Regions from separate parts of the Alkalihalobacillus sp. R86527 genome, predicted to be linked through region 2. Evidence: predicted binding sites of a transcription regulator. Region 2 holds the regulator's gene; the other holds the start of a gene.
What was found. The regulator CtsR, encoded in region 2, represses protease genes until heat stress. The targets are predictions, from matches to a motif close to ATGGTCAATAAAGGTCAAACA.
Positions count from the first base shown of each region.

Region 1: clpP (ATP-dependent Clp endopeptidase proteolytic subunit ClpP) is a predicted target of CtsR. The motif match lies at 3,867-3,887, and genes of this name have one in related genera.

Region 1 is NZ_JAXHBW010000001.1:754,407-764,478, reverse strand. Features, by position in the region: gene SJY16_RS03860 (sugar-binding transcriptional regulator) at 1-459, opposite strand, end outside; gene SJY16_RS03855 (glutaredoxin family protein) at 613-849, opposite strand; gene rpoN (RNA polymerase factor sigma-54) at 1,004-2,293, opposite strand; gene SJY16_RS03845 (hypothetical protein) at 2,618-3,109, opposite strand; tRNA gene SJY16_RS03840 (tRNA-Arg) at 3,178-3,256, shown strand; gene SJY16_RS03835 (YhjD family protein) at 3,396-3,782, shown strand; gene clpP (ATP-dependent Clp endopeptidase proteolytic subunit ClpP) at 3,948-4,532, shown strand; gene SJY16_RS03825 (HPr family phosphocarrier protein) at 4,570-4,824, opposite strand; gene whiA (DNA-binding protein WhiA) at 5,061-6,002, opposite strand; gene SJY16_RS03815 (gluconeogenesis factor YvcK family protein) at 6,048-7,013, opposite strand; gene rapZ (RNase adapter RapZ) at 7,015-7,905, opposite strand; gene SJY16_RS03805 (8-oxo-dGTP diphosphatase) at 7,958-8,431, opposite strand; gene trxB (thioredoxin-disulfide reductase) at 8,715-9,665, opposite strand; gene SJY16_RS03795 (tetratricopeptide repeat protein) at 9,772-10,072, opposite strand, start outside.
Region 2 is NZ_JAXHBW010000001.1:56,703-66,774, reverse strand. Features, by position in the region: rRNA gene SJY16_RS00425 (23S ribosomal RNA) at 1-1,435, shown strand, start outside; rRNA gene rrf (5S ribosomal RNA) at 1,675-1,791, shown strand; gene SJY16_RS00415 (MgtC/SapB family protein) at 2,126-2,839, shown strand; gene SJY16_RS00410 (CtsR family transcriptional regulator) at 2,985-3,449, shown strand; gene mcsA (protein-arginine kinase activator protein McsA) at 3,479-4,012, shown strand; gene mcsB (protein-arginine kinase McsB) at 4,012-5,106, shown strand; gene clpC (ATP-dependent protease ATP-binding subunit ClpC) at 5,103-7,544, shown strand; gene radA (DNA repair protein RadA) at 7,738-9,111, shown strand; gene disA (DNA integrity scanning diadenylate cyclase DisA) at 9,115-10,072, shown strand, end outside.

The DNA.
Region 1 (10,072 bases), 700 kb from region 2:
GAGTGTGGTACCGCCAGTAACAGCTATAACCTTACTTTGAAGCTGAAACCTTTTGAGGCGTCCCACAGCGGCTCTGCCCATCTCTTTCTTTACCCAGGGAGTCACATCGCTATCACCGGGTACAATAAGTACTTCTGGAATACCAAGTTTGTCTTTTAACTGTTCTTCCAAGTTATCAAGACCAGAAACTTCGTTCATAACAGGTTCGAGCTCCATTAATAGTTGCTCACCCTCCTCAGTAAGCTGCATGCCCTGAATCGACATATCAAGCAAACCTTGATCTTTCAGGAAAGTCACTTCACTCCTAAGAACTCTTTCTGTTATATCCAGATTGTTCGCTAGACTTCTACGTCCAATAGGCTGCGTGAGTCTCAGTTGCCTGAGAACACGGTAACGCTTGTTCATGACTTCTAGAAGGTCTGGTAATAGTTTTTGTTGAAGTGCGAGTAATGAGCGCATTGTTCGTCTCCCCTGCAGTCCTTTTTTTCTTCATGAGACGTATTATGTCCCGGTCAGACATTTTCAGTCCCACCTGAATCAAAAAAAGAACGTCTTACAAATTTCATTGTAGCAGTTGCCAACTACATGGGCAACTATGTTATACTGAAAATTTTAAAGTAAGCGTTTTCTTATATTTTTTCTTGATATTCGGCCATAATCTACGATTTCACCATCTACTTCAACTACCGGAATCATCACCATAAACTTCTCAAGCAATGCATCGTTCTGATAGATATCTACTGATTCGATCGTGAAATCCACTTCAGTTTGAAGATCCTCAAGAATCGAATAAGCTTCATCACAAAGAGGGCACGTCTCTTTCGTGTATAACATAACCGTTTTACTCATTACTTAAACCCCTTTCCAATACCATTCTAACCTTTCACAAATAAACCACGCAAAGAAACAGCTGCGTTGCAGCTGTTACCTTGTAGAAACACCCTAGTCTATATTCTCCCTATACCTTAGGAATTTGAATGCTTACTTTCCTGCGGACGAATGCCTATAAAAAACGTTTCCTCATTGATGAGCCAGGTATGTTTAATTCTTCACGATATTTCGCGATTGTTCGTCTCGATACCTTGATACCTTTTTGTATATGAAGAGCCTCCACGATTTTCTGATCGGACAGTGGCTTCTTCTTATCTTCTTGTTCAATAAACTCTTTTATCAATATTTTCACACTAGAGGATGATGTTCCACCATCTGTTTCTCCAGCTAAACGTGAAGTAAACAACTCTTTTAATGCAAATAGACCATGAGGAGTTTGAACATACTTGTTCTTGATCGCTCGACTGACTGTTGATTCATGCACACCTGCTTCAATAGCTACTTCCTTAAGCGTGAATGGCTTCAGTTCGCTGAGTCCCGTTTGAAGAAAGGGACTTTGACGCGCTATGAATACCTCCATAATCGAGCGTAGCGTTTGTTTCCGCTGTTCAATACTCTTTATCAGCCAGTTGACTTGCTGATATTTACCTCTTATATAATGAGCTACTTCGCCTTTTTCAAACGATTGGTAGGCTTTGCTTATTTTCATAGAGGGCAAATCATCATCTAGTAATTTAATCGTGTATGTTCCATCATTCTCTTGAATAATGATGTCCGGGGCAACGTAATGTGTTTTATCCGTATACCACTTTAACCCTGGCCTTGGATCTAGCCTAGCGATAACATCCGATGCTAATTGAATATCCTCAAGGTTCACTTGATATTCTTTTGAAAGCTCTCGAAACTTCCTTTGTGCTAGCGCTTTCAAATTTTCTCTTGCAAGCTTACGAGCAAGCATATCGATAGGCGAAGTGGAATGAATCTGTAAACAAAGACACTCCCCTAAATTACGGCCACCAATTCCTGGCTCAAGTGATTGCAATACATGAACGGCATCTTCAAATTCACGATCAGTCAATCGAAACTGTGAGATAACCTCTTGATCGCGAGTTAGTAAGTATCCAGTTTCATCTATATTATCTATCAAATAATGGATAACCTTTGCTTGGTGATGCGATAGATTCAAACATCGCACTTGTTCATGGAGCTCATCGTTCAAACTTTTTCCTCGTTCTGCTACATAGTCTAGCGGATCAGTGCGTTCGCCCCCGTATGAGTTTTTCAAACGAATGCCTGCTTCCCATGACGGCGTCTGGAGTTCAATAAGAGGATTCTCAAGCGCCTCTTCTTTAATATATTCCATCAACTCTATAGTCGAATATTGAAGAATGGCTATTGCCTGACGCAATTGAGTTGTCATTACGAGTTGCGTTGTCTGTTTTTGTATTAATCCTAATTCCATCGCAATCCCTCCACCTTTATCATACTATATTGATTCAGCTTATGGTATGAGGAAAACGATAATGACCTGAATTTTCAATCATTTACCAAGTTATGTGCCTCCTTTTCATAAAAATAAGCAATGCGCCCACTCAATCCCCTATGATTCGACATACACTGCTATACAGAGAGAAAAAAAGGAGGCAAAAACCATGGATTTAACTGTATATGGTATTGCTTTGCTTCCAATCATCATTGGAATTGTCCAACTTTTTAAGGTGTTTGGTTTTCCGGCTAGGTTTCTTCCTTTGCTTTCAGTTGGGGTAGGAATCGTCATGAGCTATATTTATATTGACCCGGATTTCAAAAAAGCCTTTTTAATTGGACTCTGGCTAGGGTTATGCGCTTCTGGTATGCATTCAGGCTTAAAGCATACGATGAATGGAGCAAGCAAAAAACCAGTTGACCGAGAAAATGACAAGCCCGTTAAGAAGCAATAATCTCTAATTTTCAAGAGTGGACAAGGTTCACTCTTTTTTTTGACTTGTTTTTCTTCTTCAAGATCCAACCAACTAAGCATCTCTTTCACAACGTTATTCAGCTTTGTCGTAACGACCTGAGTTCCGTACACCTTCTTCGCATTCTCAATGGTTTCTATCACTTTAGGTTCAAATTGAATCAATGGCTCGTCTTCTTCTGATTCATTGTACAATTCAACGACCTTCTCAAGTCCCTCAGTAATACGATCGATCGCATCACTTAATGACTTACTTTCTTCACGTTTTACCTTCAACAAAACCCCTACTTTCACCATATTTATAGCCTTAGTGTTTGTCACTTTCAACCAAAAAATCACCTTGCAAAAAAAATACCGTTCACGTATAATAATCCTTGCGCTCAACATATGCGCCCGTAGCTCAGTAGGATAGAGCGGTGGTTTCCGGTACCACGTCTGTCGGGGGTTCGAATCCCTCCGGGCGCACCAATTACATAATTCTAATCCCCTTTCATCTGGAAGGGGATTTTTTGCGTCTTCAACCAATCGGAACGAGTGGGTTCTTGACGTCTCATTCGTCTCATAGTATTGTAATATCAAACATATGTTCTTATAGGCGGTGAAGATCATGTTCCGATTAAATAAAGAGGAAGCAAGTGCTGTTCGGGATTATTTATTGCTTCCTTATGTTAAAAAGGTACTGGAACTCGATGCTGCATGGATTAATCACTCTAAGATGAAGCTTCCACGCCCTTATTTGGAACTGATCAACCAGGCTTTTTCTCTAGCTTCAACAGACCTAAAGGATGCAAAGTCAGTTCTTCATAGGCAAAACATCACTGCTTCAGTTCAGGATACTAAGGAAGATATGGTCGTTTATCTAGTCTACTGTCGCGGATACAACCAAACATATCGGTATACATCAGTCCAAATTAGAAACCTAGTTGAGAGAAGAATTGCAGGCTACTTTTTAACTGATCATCGATTTAAAAAAAGACAGGTTCGTTCTGTTTAAAACGAGTGATAGCGGGGAAAATGGAGGTATGTAGAAGCAGCTAATGAGTAGCTTCAAAATAAATGGTTAAAAAGAACAGCACTTTATTTGACCTATATTGACCTTTTCGGTATGATGAACTTACAGCAACTACATATTTGAATGAATATAAGGGAGGAATTTTTAATGGTATTAATTCCAACGGTTATCGAACAAACAAACCGCGGTGAAAGAGCTTATGACATCTACTCTCGTCTTCTTAAGGACCGCATTATTATGCTTGGAACGGCAATCGACGACAACGTTTCTAACGCAGTCGTAGCACAGCTTCTTTTCCTTGCTGCAGAAGATCCAGACAAAGATATCTCTCTTTACATCAATAGCCCAGGTGGATCAATCACAGCTGGAATGGCAATCTACGATACAATGCAATTCATTAAACCAAAAGTGTCTACCATCTGTATCGGAATGGCTGCATCAATGGGAGCATTCCTACTTGCGGCTGGTGAGCCAGGTAAACGTTATGCTCTTCCAAACAGTGAAGTAATGATTCACCAACCACTAGGTGGTACGCAAGGTCAAGCTTCTGATATTGAAATCCATGCGAAGCGTATTATCCAAATGCGTGAGAAGCTTAACAAAATTCTTGCAGAGCGTACTGGTCAACCTCTAGACACAATCGACCGAGATACTGATCGTGACCGTTTCATGGAAGCAAATGAAGCGAAAGAATACGGCTTGATCGATGAAGTTATGGAGAAAAAAGCATAGTAAACAAAAAGGTTGCCGTCACGGCAACCTTTTTTCTTTAATCTTTTTGAATGAACTCAATGAGAGAGGATACAGCTTCCTCTTCATCATTTCCATCAACTGTAATCACAACAGAAGAGCCAGAGCCTACTGCAAGACTCATGATCCCCATAATACTCTTCGCATTAACTTTTTTACCGTCTTTTTCAAGAAAGATATCGGAGTTATATCGATTTGCCTCTTGTACAAAAAGTGCGGCAGGTCTTGCTTGTAATCCTGTTTCTAACGTAACAACAACTTCTTTTTGAACCACTTTTCCATTCCTCCTTAATTCATAAAGCCTTTATTCTCTTGTAAGAAAGCGCTATCTTAAATAATGAAAAAAAATAAGTATATGCCCTTCTTTATTCATTTATTCAGATTCTCTCAACAGGATTCCATTTAATTTGAATTATAAACTTCATGGATATTTTTATGTTTAAGTAGAATCAAGACGCCTTATAGAAAATCAAGCCCGCACCACTCGCGCAGGCTTTTCTTTTCTAACGCTTATGTTATTGGTTTCCCTGCACGGAGCTTTTCAGCTAACTGGTCGATCTTACGCAGCCTATGATTGATTCCAGACTTACTGATCGCACCTCCAGTTAACATTTCTCCAAGTTCCTTAAGGGTTACATCCTGGTGCTTAACTCTTAGTTCAGCAATTTCTCTTAATTTATCAGGAAGGATTTCTAACCCAACTTCATTCTGAATAAATCGAATGTTTTCCACCTGTCGGAATGCAGCACCAACTGTTTTATTTAAATTGGCGGTCTCACAATTCACGATACGATTAACTGAGTTTCGCATATCTTTCATAATTCGTACGTCTTCAAAGTACAGTAGCGCCTGGTGAGCACCTACTACACTTAAAAACTCTGTGATTTTTTCGCCTTCTTTAATATAAACGATATATCCTTTTTTCCGCTCGAGCATTTTGGCATTCAGATCGAACTGATTCATAAGCTCACACAACGACTCGGTATGCTCTTCATACATCGAAAATATCTCTAAATGGTAGGAGGTTTCTGGGTGATTGATCGACCCTCCTGCGAGAAAAGCACCTCTTAAGTATGCCCGTTTGCAACAGGCTCGCTTTGTAAAATCACTCGGGATTGTTCTCGTGAACATGAACGCATTGTCCATAATTCCAAGATCTTCAAGTAGATCTCTTGCTTTAGCAGACACACGAACGATATAGACATTATTCTTCTTGAGACGCATCTTCTTACGTACAAGTAATTCCACATCGTAATTATATAGTCGTTTGATAAGCGTATAAATTCTTCTCGCAATCGCAGCATGTTCAGTGGGAATATTAAGAATCAATTGTCTGTTTCCAAATGATATCGATCCGTTCATCCTGATAAGGGCTGCGAGTTCTGACCTCGAGCAGCACGGTTTACTTTCGAGCTGTGTTAATTCTTTCTTTGTATCGGCAGCAAATGACATCGCTATCCCCCCTTTACCATGCAGGGGCCCATTGACCCATTACCATTATTTCTTCTTTTCTAATAAAGATAATAGAATAGAAGAGATTTTAATGGCATCGTGACGTACATACTTCTCATCATATTGAATAATTTTATCACTGATTACTTCAAAACCAAAGCTCTTTAGCCTATTTTCGTCATATTGCACAACTTCTGCATGCTCTTTTGCATAACGCTTTGCGTAATAGGGTGGAATTACTTGTTTGTTTACAATAATCGTTTCAATAAGTTTGTGGTCAATATGATCAATGAGTGCCTGTACATGGTCACTTGCAGTATAATTTTCTGTTTCACCTTGCTGGGTCATTACGTTACACACATACACTTTACGAGCATTGGATTGACTAATTTCATCTGCAATACCAGGAACAAGCAAGTTTGGTAGTATGCTCGTATAAAGACTACCTGGTCCAAGCACGATTAAATCAGCGTTTCGAATCGCATCCAAAGAGTCTGGCAAAGCTTTTATTCCAGGAGGTGATAGAAAAACTTTCTTAATGGTTTTATTCATTTTCGGAATTTGAGATTCACCTTTTACGAACGTTCCATCTCGCATTTCAGCATGTAGGACCACACTTTGATTCGAAGCTGGAAGGACTTTCCCTCGCACATTAAGAACGCGACACATCTCCCGAACGCCTTGGACGAAGTCTCCCGTAATGTCCGTCATAGCAGCTAGCATGAGATTTCCAAGTGAATGACCTGATAACCCGTTACCATTTTTGAAACGATGCTGCATTAAGCCTTCTAACAATGGTTCGACCTCAGCTAAGGCAGTTATTACGTTTCGCACATCACCAGGTGGAGGGATATCAAACTCATCACGTAAGCGACCAGAGCTCCCACCATCATCAGCTACAGTGACGATAGCCGTAATATCGACTGGGAATGTCTTAAGTCCACGAAGCAATACCGAAAGGCCGGTGCCTCCACCAATTACAACAACCTTCGGAAGTTTTGTGTCTGTCATATTATTTGCGACCCTTTCCTTTTTCAATATCCCTGTGTGTAATATTCGTTCGATATTCTGATTCAAAATGATGGCCGATGTGTTCCGCGAAAGCAACAGATCGATGCTTTCCTCCAGTACATCCAATGCCGATGACAAGCTGACTTTTGCCTTCCCTTTTATATTGCGGAAGCATGTATGCCAGCATATCGATTAGCTTATTCAAAAACGTCTGTGTTTCTTTCCACTTAAATACATAATTCGATACTTCTTCATCTACTCCTGTTTTGGGACGCAAGTGGTCAACATAATGAGGATTAGGTAAAAATCGAATGTCGAAAACGAGGTCAGCGTCAATTGGAATGCCGTATTTAAAACCAAAAGACATCACATTTACACCAAAGTTTTCTTTTTCATTTGAGGAGAAACGATCCATGATTTTTTCTCTAAGCTGAATAGGCTTTATATCGCTTGTATCAATGATTTGCTGAGAACGTCCTTTCAGCTCTTCAAGCATCTCCCGCTCTACTTTTATTCCTTCAAGAGGGAGTCCTTCTGGAGCGAGTGGGTGAGATCGCCTCGTCTCTTTATATCGTCTAACAAGCGCTGAGTCACTAGAATCAAGATACAGAATTTCAGCATCTAATCGGTCATTCGTGCGAAGTAAATCTACTGCTTCTAACAGATGCTCAAAGAAATCCCCACCTCGTAAATCCATGACTAGAGCAACTTTGTCTAGTTTCCCTTCGGAGTTTTCGATCATTTCAACAAATTTCGGTAACAATGCTGGAGGTAAATTATCGATACAGAAATATCCCATATCTTCAAAACACTGCATCGCTACCGTTTTTCCGGCACCGCTCATTCCAGTAATAATGACCATATGAATTCGTTTATCTATAAGTTCGGCCATTCTCCCCACTCCATTTCTCATTTCTCGGATTATAATATGGCAATTAGATGTATTACGATGGATCTAGTCGATAAGAAAGCAGTTTGAAGTCAGGTGTATAGGTAAAGGTTCCATAAATAATGCCGTGGCCCTTCATCATGTAATCGAGAATATGATAGTCCCCAGGGGCCATCGGTAGCTCACTAACATCCTCTGAGTTTATCCAAGCTACTTTCCCTTCGGAAGATTGCTCAACAGGTTCTCCATCATATTTAGTGGAGAGGAACGTAAACATCATCCATTCTGATTTAATAACATCATTCTCTTTAATAATAAACGTAAAAATCCCCTTTAGCTTGGGATCTTTTAGATAAACACCAGTTTCTTCTCGGAACTCCCTAATCACCGAATCTCGGATCGATTCTTCTGATTCCATCTTTCCACCAGGTGCAACCCACCAACCACGTCTTGGCTTTTGTAGGAGTAGAACTCGATTATTAGGTTCGTCAAATAAAATACAGTTTGTTACACGTTGCACAATTGTCACCTCAATTCGGCATCTACTTTTTGTACAGGGCTTCTCCCTTAAACCGTACAATCATCTAAATTTCTAATCATAGTATACTATGATTGTTTAGCATGAACAATGTAAGTGGATTATAGCCAAAAAAAAGAGCACGGGCTAAGTCATGCCCGTGCAAAAAGTAACTATTTTAAAAGGGGGTCAAATCTATTTATATTGTACCCCATCATTATTTCATAGCTGTTACAGCAGAGTTAAAAGCGAATTACGCCTCTTCGTAACAGGCACCACCCGCTTTTTGTCGAACTTAGACGAGTGATTTCTTATTAGCGTCTTCAAGGGTTTCGATATAATGCTGAACAGATTGAGCAGCGATACTACCATCACCAGTTGCAGTTACAATTTGGCGAAGCATTTTGTCACGGATATCTCCAGCTGCGAAGATTCCTGGCACTTCTGTAGCCATCTGTTCATCAGTAACAATGTAACCTTCTTCATTAATAATGTTTAAGCCTTTTACTGCCTGGTTCAATGGAAGCATACCGATATAGATAAAGACACCATCTGCTTCAAAGTCTCTTTCTTCTCCTGTTTCTGTGTTCACAAGAACAGTCTTACTCACTTTGCCATTCTCTCCTGCGATTTCTTTCACGGTGTGGTTCCAAATGAAATCGATCTTCTCATTATCAAACGCACGCTGTTGGAGAATTTTTTGAGCACGAAGCTGATCTCGACGGTGAACGATCGTTACTTTTGAAGCAAAGCGAGTTAGATATACGCCTTCCTCAACAGCAGAATCTCCGCCACCTACAACGACTAGTTCTTTGTTCTTAAAGAATGCTCCATCACATACTGCACAGTAAGAAACCCCACGACCACTATACTCTGCTTCACCTGGAACGCCAAGTTTCTTATATTCTGCACCGCTCGTTACGATGACAGCCTTACCTCGGAACTCCTGGTTGCCTGAGACAACGGTCTTGTAGTCTTTATCATCTCTGATTTCTTTCACATCACCGTATTGATATTGCGCACCAAATTTCTTAGCGTGCTCGAACATTTTTGTTGAAAGATCTGGTCCTAGGATATGATCGAATCCTGGATAGTTTTCAACATCTTCTGTATTAGCCATCTGGCCACCTGGAATCCCACGCTCAATCATCAAAACGTCAAGGTTTGCGCGAGAAGTATAGACAGCTGCAGTCATTCCTGCAGGTCCAGCGCCAACAATAATTACATCATATATTTCTTCACTCATGTGTTTCACTTCCCTCACGTCAAAATCTATTTATATTAATTATTAAAAAGTAATATTTCTTATCTAGTATACTAACTGATGTTAAAAGGAAAGTCTACCAGGTTGCTTATAGTTCTCTTTTCGCCAATAGGTTCGTAAGTTTCTTCCGATAGGCATGCACAGTTGAACTAGATATATTAAATATCTTAGCAACTTCAGACTGTGATACTTCCATCGCGTTTAACTTCTTCCACATATATAGCATCGCCGCAGCAATTCCTTTTGAATTTTGAAAGAACTCTTTATTACGTTGTAGCTTAACATAGCAAGGTAACCACACGGTAGAAATGAGCTCATGTAATTCAGCATCAGTTAAATAAGATTGCTCAAGCTCAGCAATGACACGCATACCTGCCGTGACATGTTCT
Region 2 (10,072 bases):
GCTGGAAATGCGCGTCCAAGCGATTAGGCTGGTGAATAGGCAAATCCGTTCACCGCGAAGGCTGAGTCGTGATGGCGAGGGAATTAAGTACCGAAGTCCCTGATTCTACACTGCCAAGAAAAGCCTCTAGTGAGGAAAGAGGTGCCCGTACCGCAAACCGACACAGGTAGGCGAGGAGAGAATCCTAAGACGATCGGGAGAACTCTCGTTAAGGAACTCGGCAAAATGACCCCGTAACTTCGGGAGAAGGGGTGCTTCCTCGGGTGAATAGCCCAGGGGAGCCGCAGTGAAAAGATCCAAGCGACTGTTTAGCAAAAACACAGGTCTCTGCCAAGCCGCAAGGCGATGTATAGGGGCTGACACCTGCCCGGTGCTGGAAGGTTAAGAGGAGGGGTTATCCCTTACGGGAGAAGCTCTGAATCGAAGCCCCAGTAAACGGCGGCCGTAACTATAACGGTCCTAAGGTAGCGAAATTCCTTGTCGGGTAAGTTCCGACCCGCACGAAAGGTGCAACGACTTGGATACTGTCTCAACGAGAGACCCGGTGAAATTATAGTACCTGTGAAGATGCAGGTTACCCGCGACAGGACGGAAAGACCCCATGGAGCTTTACTGTAGCCTGATATTGGATTTTGGTACAGCTTGTACAGGATAGGTAGGAGCCATAGAAGCCGGACCGCTAGGTTCGGTGGAGGCGTCGGTGGGATACTACCCTGGCTGTACTGACATTCTAACCCAGCACCGTGATCCGGTGCGGAGACAGTGTCAGGTGGGCAGTTTGACTGGGGCGGTCGCCTCCTAAAGAGTAACGGAGGCGCCCAAAGGTTCCCTCAGAATGGTTGGAAATCATTCGCAGAGTGTAAAGGCACAAGGGAGCTTGACTGCGAGACCTACAAGTCGAGCAGGGACGAAAGTCGGGCTTAGTGATCCGGTGGTTCCGCATGGAAGGGCCATCGCTCAACGGATAAAAGCTACCCTGGGGATAACAGGCTTATCTCCCCCAAGAGTCCACATCGACGGGGAGGTTTGGCACCTCGATGTCGGCTCATCGCATCCTGGGGCTGAAGTAGGTCCCAAGGGTTGGGCTGTTCGCCCATTAAAGCGGTACGCGAGCTGGGTTCAGAACGTCGTGAGACAGTTCGGTCCCTATCCGTCGCGGGCGCAGGAAATTTGAGAGGAGCTGTCCTTAGTACGAGAGGACCGGGATGGACACACCGCTGGTGTACCAGTTGTTCCGCCAGGAGCATAGCTGGGTAGCTACGTGTGGAAGGGATAAGTGCTGAAAGCATCTAAGCATGAAGCCCCCCTCGAGATGAGATTTCCCACAGCGTCAAGCTGGTAAGATCCCTCAGAGATGATGAGGTTGATAGGTTCGGGGTGGAAGCGTGGCGACACGTGGAGCTGACGAATACTAATCGATCGAGGGCTTAACCAAAACGAAAAGTAAAGCAGGCTTGGTCATATTCGCAGACCATTGGAGCTCTTGAACAGAAGGCGTTTTTCGCCTGAAGTGAAAGAGTGAAATGGACAAGAATATAGCCTGCGGCACTAGACATCGCGAAAAAATATTGGAATACGTTGTTGAGTGCTATCTAGTTTTCAGGGAATGAAAAGAAGTTCGACTAAGTTCCACCACGTCCTGTGGTGAACATCGAACGACTAACATCCTGTCAGTCTAGTGATGAAGGCGAAGAGGTCACACCCGTTCCCATGCCGAACACGGAAGTTAAGCTCTTCAGCGCCGATGGTAGTTGGGGGATCTCCCCCTGCAAGAGTAGGACGTCGCTAGGCAAGTGAGAAGTCAGAGGTCATTATGATCTCTGGCTTTTTTATATGTTTTTTTCGTTTGAGTAGTACCGTGAGGTGGTATTCCATCATGATTTACATTCAAGAACATCCTCGAAAGCTTCGTAGGGGTGGGAGAAGCAAGAAATTCGAGGAAGCAAGTGAGACTGGACCGGAGTAGATAGTCGGAGATCTATGAGGATCCAGGATCGCGCAGCTGGGGAGTTCGCCGCATATTTCACACCGAGGATTGTTGGAACTCATACTAATATCGAACGTTAATTATTGCTAGAAGAAGGGTAATATAAAACGATAGAAAATTAAGAGAAAGGGATATCAAATGGAAGTATTAAATATCACACTAGCGGACAATTTTGGTACGATATCGCTACGTATCTTGATTGCGGCAGTATTAAGTGGAGTTATAGGAAGCGAGAGAGAATTCAAAAGGCATCCAGCAGGTTTTAGAACTCATATTCTTGTTGGTGTTGGAGCATGTTTGATGATGTTATTATCTTTGTTTGGTTTTGAAGATTACAATGAAACGCATGCGAATATTAATTTTGACCCTTCTCGTATTCCATCATATGTTATTAGTGGTATAGGATTTTTAGGCGCTGGTACTATTTTAGCGAATGGTTGGACAGTAAGGGGACTAACCACTGCAGCATCGATTTGGGTAGTTGCTGGAATAGGATTGGTAGTAGGAGTAGGGATGTTGTATGAAGCTGTTTTCACAACATTGATTGTTGTGTTGAGCTTGGTTTTCTTAAGTAAAATCGAGAAACTCTACATGTCTAAATCTCAACATTGGATCAATCTATTTGTAGAAGAAGGACTATCGTTAAAATCCGTTATAGAAAAAATCGAAGAAATGAATATTAGCGTTCTAGAAATGAAAACAGACGACCCGAAAGAAACTCATTACGAAAGGGACGAAAGAATTTACACGTATTCAATTCTTGTTAATACAAATAATTCAATGAAACTCTCGACTCTTGTGGATCATCTTAAAGAAATTGATAAGATAAAAAGAATAAATTGCAAGGAATGAATGCACTATTTCTGGGAATGATGGTAAGGTTCACGTCCGCAATATGAAGAGACATGTTACTTTCCAATACACAAGAAACACGTTATAATATACTTAACGTCAAATATAGTCAAAGTCAGTTTGGGGACGGAGAGGAGGCAGAGTAGTGCGAAATGTTTCCGATGTAATTGAAGCATATATTAAAAAAATCTTGATGGTAGAAGGTAGAGATGCCGTTGAGATTAAAAGAAGTGAGATTGCTGATAAGTTTCAATGTGTTCCTTCACAGATTAATTATGTTATCAACACCCGCTTTACGATTGAAAAAGGATATATTGTGGAAAGTAAAAGGGGTGGAGGCGGTTATATAAGAATTTTGAAGGTGAAACCCGAAACTCATGCGGATTTAATTGATGACATGCTTAATATTGTAAAAAATCAAGTGCCACAGGCAGTATCTGAAAATATTATTCTTAGGCTGTTAGAAGAAGAGGTAATATCGGGTCGGGAAGCGAAGTTAATGCTAAGTGTTCTCGATCGAACAGTTATTACTATTGAATTACCACTTCGAGACCACCTAAGAGCGAATATGTTGCGTGCAATGCTGACGGCACTGAAGTATAAACAATAGCATTAGTGTACAAATAGGAGGGTTGCCCTATGACCTGCCAGGAATGTGGTGAGCGTCCTGCTACGCTCCATTTCACCAAGATTGTAAATGGACAAAAAACAGAATTCCATATCTGTGAAATGTGTGCCAAAGAAAAAGGTGATGTTGAGCCAGGCACTAACCATTTTTCTATCCATAACTTATTATCGGGGTTACTAAATTTTGAAACACCAATCAACGAAAGTTCTTCACACCCTATTTACAATAAAGAGCGACAAAGTTGTCCGAAATGTGGGCTAACGTATCAACAGTTCACGCAAGTTGGTCGATTTGGTTGTTCAGAGTGTTACAATACGTTTTCAGAAAACCTTGATCCTATATTTAAAAAGGTTCATGGTGGTAATTCTGTTCATTCTGGTAAATTACCAAAACGCGCTGGAGCAGCGATCGAAATTGAACGTAAAGTTCAAAACCTCCGAAGTAAGATGCAAGAGTATATTCAGCAGGAGGAATTTGAAAAAGCTGCTGAAACTAGAGATTTAATTCGTTCTCTCGAATATAAAGCGTCGGAAGGGGGAGAATGATGTCACTTCAGCGTTTTATTAGCGAAGCTGTTAGCCCATGGATGAAAGACGAAGGACCAGATTCAGATATCGTTATGAGTAGTCGAATAAGATTTGCTCGTAATTTGAAAAATTATGTTTTTCCTGTACTTTCTAATGGGAAACAAAACTTAGAAGTTCTTGAAAGTGTTAGAACTAAATTTAATGAAGCACCCAATGAACAGATTGGGCAACTAGAACTAATTGAGATAGAAGCACTAAAGCCAACTCAAAAAAGAGTTCTAGTAGAGAAACACCTGGTTAGCCCCAACCTTGTAGAACAATCCAAAAATGGAGCAGTTTTACTTAGTGAAAATGAGACGATCAGCATTATGATTAATGAGGAAGATCATTTTCGTATTCAATGTTTGAAGGCTGGGTTTAGACTTAAGGAAGCATTAAATCTCGCAAACTCTCTTGATGACTGGATTGAAAGTAAAGTTGATTATGCGTTTGATAAACGAAAAGGGTATTTAACTAGCTGTCCGACGAATGTTGGAACAGGGATGAGAGCTTCAGTGATGATGCATTTACCAGCATTAGTGTTAACACAGCAGTTAAATCACATTATCCCCGCCATTAATCAACTTGGCCTTGTTGTTAGAGGGAGTTATGGTGAGGGAAGTGAAGCCCAGGGTAATATTTTTCAAATTTCTAATCAAATTACGCTAGGTAAAAGTGAAACAGATATTATCGAGGACCTTCAGGGTGTGGTTAGGCAAGTAATTGAAAAAGAACGCTCAGCAAGAAGGATGTTGCTAGATAATTCAAGAATTGAATTAGAAGACAGAATATATCGTTCTTTAGGAATTCTTGAGAATAGCAGAATCATTCAATCGAAGGAAGCTGCCAAGTGCCTTTCAAATGTTCGATTAGGAATTGATATCGGTCTTGTTGCTGGTATAACTAAGTCAATACTTAATGAGCTAGTTATTTTAACTCAACCAGGTTTTCTTCAGCAATATGCAGGAGCTAGTCTTAATCCTGCAGAACGAGATATTAAACGAGCTACATTAATCAGAGAACGACTTGAACTAGAAAAACAATTGAAGAAATCGGAGGGTGATGAACGATGATGTTTGGACGATTTACAGAGCGTGCTCAAAAAGTGCTCGCATTAGCGCAGGAAGAAGCCATTCGTCTTGGTCATAACAATGTCGGGACAGAACATATCCTATTAGGCTTGATTCGTGAAGGTGAAGGGATAGCTGCTAAGGCATTGACTGCTCTTGGGCTTGGTTCTGAAAAAATCCAAAAAGAAGTAGAGAAGCTAATTGGGAGAGGACAGGATTCTGTTCAATCCATTCACTATACACCTCGTGCAAAAAAAGTAATTGAACTATCAATGGATGAAGCTCGTAAACTAAGTCACTCTTATGTTGGAACAGAGCATATTCTGTTAGGTTTAATACGTGAAGGTGAAGGAGTAGCAGCACGAGTACTTAATAACCTTGGCGTTAGTTTAAATAAAGCTCGTCAGCAGGTTCTACAACTTTTAGGAAGTAACGAAAGCTCTTCATCTAGTCATCAGGGAGCAGGAGCTAGTGCAAATACTCCAACTCTAGATGGCCTTGCTCGAGATTTAACTGTAATTGCACGTGACGGTGGCCTGGACCCAGTAATTGGTCGTAGCAAAGAAATCGAACGGGTAATCGAAGTGTTAAGCCGTAGAACAAAGAATAACCCAGTTCTTATTGGTGAACCTGGTGTAGGTAAAACAGCGATTGCTGAAGGGCTTGCACAACAAATCATTAATAACGAAGTTCCGGAAACTCTTCGTGATAAGCGTGTTATGACACTAGATATGGGAACTGTAGTAGCTGGTACGAAGTATCGTGGTGAATTCGAAGACCGTCTAAAGAAAGTGATGGATGAAATTCGTCAGGCAGGAAACATCATTCTATTCATTGATGAGCTACACACATTAATCGGCGCTGGAGGAGCGGAAGGTGCAATCGATGCATCTAACATCTTAAAGCCAGCACTAGCACGTGGTGAGCTACAATGTATCGGAGCAACTACACTAGATGAGTATAGAAAGTATATTGAGAAAGATGCAGCATTAGAGCGTCGTTTCCAACCGATCCAAGTAAACGAACCTACGAGTGATGAATCAGCGCTTATCCTAAAAGGTTTACGGGATCGCTATGAAGCTCACCATCGTGTGACGATTACAGACGAAGCAATTGACGCTGCAGTGAAGCTTTCTGATCGCTACATTTCTGATCGCTTCCTACCAGACAAAGCCATTGACTTAATTGATGAAGCTGCTTCAAAAGTACGTCTACGTTCCTATACTGCTCCTCCAAACTTAAAAGAACTAGATAAAAAGCTTGAAGAAGTTCGCAAGGAGAAAGATGCAGCAGTTCAGAGTCAAGAGTTTGAGAAAGCAGCATCTTTACGAGATTCTGAGCAACGCTTGAGAGAAGAACTTGAGCAGACAAAGAAAGAATGGAAAGAAAAGCAAGGTAAAGAGAATCAGGAGGTTTCCCCTGATGATATTGCGATTGTGGTAGCAAATTGGACCGGAATTCCTGTCTCTAAACTTGAAGAACAAGAAACAGAGCGTTTGTTGAAAATGGAAGAGATTCTTCATAATCGCTTGATTGGGCAAGAAGAAGCTGTTAAATCCATTTCAAAAGCGGTTCGAAGAGCACGAGCGGGGCTTAAAGATCCGAAGCGACCGATTGGATCATTCATTTTCTTAGGACCTACTGGTGTAGGTAAAACAGAACTTGCAAGAGCAGTTGCTGAAACTCTCTTCGGTGAAGAAGATTCGGTCATCAGAATCGACATGTCAGAATATATGGAGAAACATGCAACGTCTAGACTAGTAGGATCACCTCCAGGTTATGTAGGTTATGAAGAAGGTGGCCAGCTTACTGAAAAGGTTAGACGTAAGCCATATTCCGTTATTTTGCTTGACGAAATTGAAAAAGCACACCCAGATGTATTTAACATCCTTTTACAAGTGTTAGAAGATGGACGTTTAACTGATTCTAAAGGGCGTGTAGTTGATTTCCGTAATACAGTCGTTATTATGACTTCAAACGTAGGAGCAAGCACATTGAAGCGTAATAAATACGTTGGTTTTACAACGGGATCTGAAGGCGAAGAATATCAAGATATGAAAGATAAAGTGATGGATGAGCTGAAGAAGACGTTCCGTCCAGAATTCTTGAACCGTATCGATGAAATCATTGTGTTCCACTCTCTCGAGAAGAGACACTTGAAAGAAATCATCGTTCTCATGGCGAACCAGCTTAAGAATCGTCTTTCAGACCACGGTATTGATTTCGAACTTTCTGATCTGGCTCTCGATAAGATTGCAGAAGAGGGTTATGATCCAGATTATGGAGCTCGTCCGTTAAGAAGAGCCCTTCAACGTCACATCGAAGACCGCCTTTCTGAAGAGCTATTAAGAGGAAACATCGAGAAAGGTCAGCGAGTGAAAATCGACTACAACAATGATGATTTCGTAGTTGAAACACTGTCTGAAGCGACATCTAAGTAAAGAGATTTAACCGGAAGGCTGCTGTCTTCCGGTTTTCTAATTTTAATAGGCATGTTTCGAATCAATTAAGGGAAAAGGAAAATGAGCAGTATTTTCCACTACATATGCAAGTGTTGTAAGGTCATAGGACCTTGAAAATTATGATATGATAATAAAAGAAAAAGTGTTCGGTAAAGTAAAGGTGGGGAAGAGCTTGGCTAAGAAAAAGACGAAATTTATGTGTCAGGACTGTGGGTATGAATCTCCTAAGTGGATGGGGAAATGTCCAGGATGTCACCAGTGGAATACGATGGTAGAAGAGTTTGTGCCTTCGGATACAGATCGCAGAAGATTCGTAACATCCAGTGATACAACAACAAGCAAACCTGAATCGATTCGAAACGTCAAAAAGGAGAAAGAGGATCGAATTTTAACTGGGATCGTGGAGCTTGACCGCGTACTAGGTGGAGGAATCGTTCCTGGATCTCTCGCACTCGTAGGGGGCGACCCCGGAATAGGAAAGTCTACGTTATTACTACAAACTTCTTCAAAACTCGCAGACAGAGATCATCCAGTCCTTTATATATCTGGGGAAGAGTCGGTGAAGCAAACAAAGCTTCGAGCAGACCGATTAGGAGTAGACGCTGAAAAACTATTTGTATTAGCGGAGACTGATTTAGAGTATATTAGTAAAGCGATAGATGAAATAGAGCCGAAACTCGTCATAATTGATTCAATTCAGACGATATTTCGATCGGAAGTTACATCTGCACCAGGAAGCGTTTCTCAGGTAAGAGAATGTACCTCGCAGCTAATGAGGATTGCAAAAACGCGTGGAATTGCGATTTTCATCGTAGGTCATGTAACAAAAGAAGGGGCGATTGCAGGACCTCGTCTTCTTGAGCATATGGTAGATGCTGTTTTATATTTTGAAGGAGAACGCCATCATACGTTTAGAATTCTTCGGGGTGTCAAAAACAGATTTGGCTCAACGAATGAAATAGGTGTTTTCGAAATGAAAGAAGATGGACTCGAAGAAGTGCTCAATCCTTCAGAGATCTTCCTTGAAGAGCGGTCTACTGGTGCAGCTGGCTCAACAGTAGTCGCTTCCATGGAAGGGACGAGAACAGTTCTAGTGGAAATTCAAGCACTCATATCACCAACGAGTTTTGGGAATCCTAGAAGAACTGCGACGGGTATTGATCATAACAGGGTATCCTTACTAATGGCTGTGCTTGAGAAAAGGGTTGGACTATTGCTTCAAAATCAGGATGCATACCTTAACGTAGCGGGTGGTGTACGGTTAGATGAACCAGCAATCGATTTAGCTATTGCAGTCTCCGTTGCATCTAGTTTCCGGGATAAACCAACGAGAGCAACGGATATCGTTGTAGGAGAAATCGGCCTCACAGGTGAAATTAGACGAGTATCTAGAATAGAACAACGTGTGCAGGAAGCGGCTAAGCTAGGCTTTGAGCGAGCAATTATTCCACAGAAGAATATTGGGGGATGGACATTTCCAGAAGGCATTCAGGTTGTAGGCGTCCAAACCGTAGATGAAGCATTAAACGAAGCATTAGGAGGGTAACTGATGGAGACAGAAAAAAAGCAGGAGGTAATCAATGACATTTTAAAGATTGTTGCGCCAGGTACGATGTTAAGACATGGTATAGATAATATATTACGAGCGAAAACAGGTGGGTTAATCGTTGTTGGTTATAACGGGAAGGTGCAAGATTTAGTTGATGGAGGCTTTTCAATCGACTGTCGCTTTACCCCTGCATATCTCTATGAACTTGCAAAAATGGATGGCGCCATTATTCTTAATAAAGAAGCGAATAAAATCCTATATGCAAACACGCAGTTAATTCCTGATACGGCAATTCCATCAACGGAAACAGGGATTCGCCATCGAACCGCAGAACGGGTTGCCAAGCAAACAGGCAATCTAGTGATTTCAATTTCGCAAAGAAGGAATGTCATTACGCTCTATCAAGGGAGCATCCGCTATTCATTGAAAGAGATTGGCGTTATTTTAACGAAAGCCAATCAAGCGATGCAGACGCTAGAGAAGTACAAATCAGTGCTAGATCAAGGAATTACGGATCTTGGTGCTCTTGAATTTGAAGAGCTTGCGACCTTACAAGAGGTAGCACAAGTTATTCATAGAATAGAGATGGTACTTCGAATTAAGCAGGAAATATTAAATTATATTAATGAGCTCGGTACTGAAGGTCGCTTGATCAGCATGCAGATGGAAGAGTTGGTCACAAACCTTGAAGCAGAGGCAAGATGGTTGATCGGGGATTATGTTAAAGACGTTGATGAAACCCCTGCGGACGTGATGAAAAGACTTAAGAAATTGACTAGTGATGATCTGCTCGAAGATCATTCTATTATGAAAATATTGGGTTACGAAGAACAAAACGAAGCTGTTAAACCGAGAGGATATCGAATTCTACATAAGATTCCTCGCTTACCTTCAAATATTATAGAAAACCTCGTTGCCAGCTTTGGAAACCTCAATGATATTTCAACAGCTTCCATCG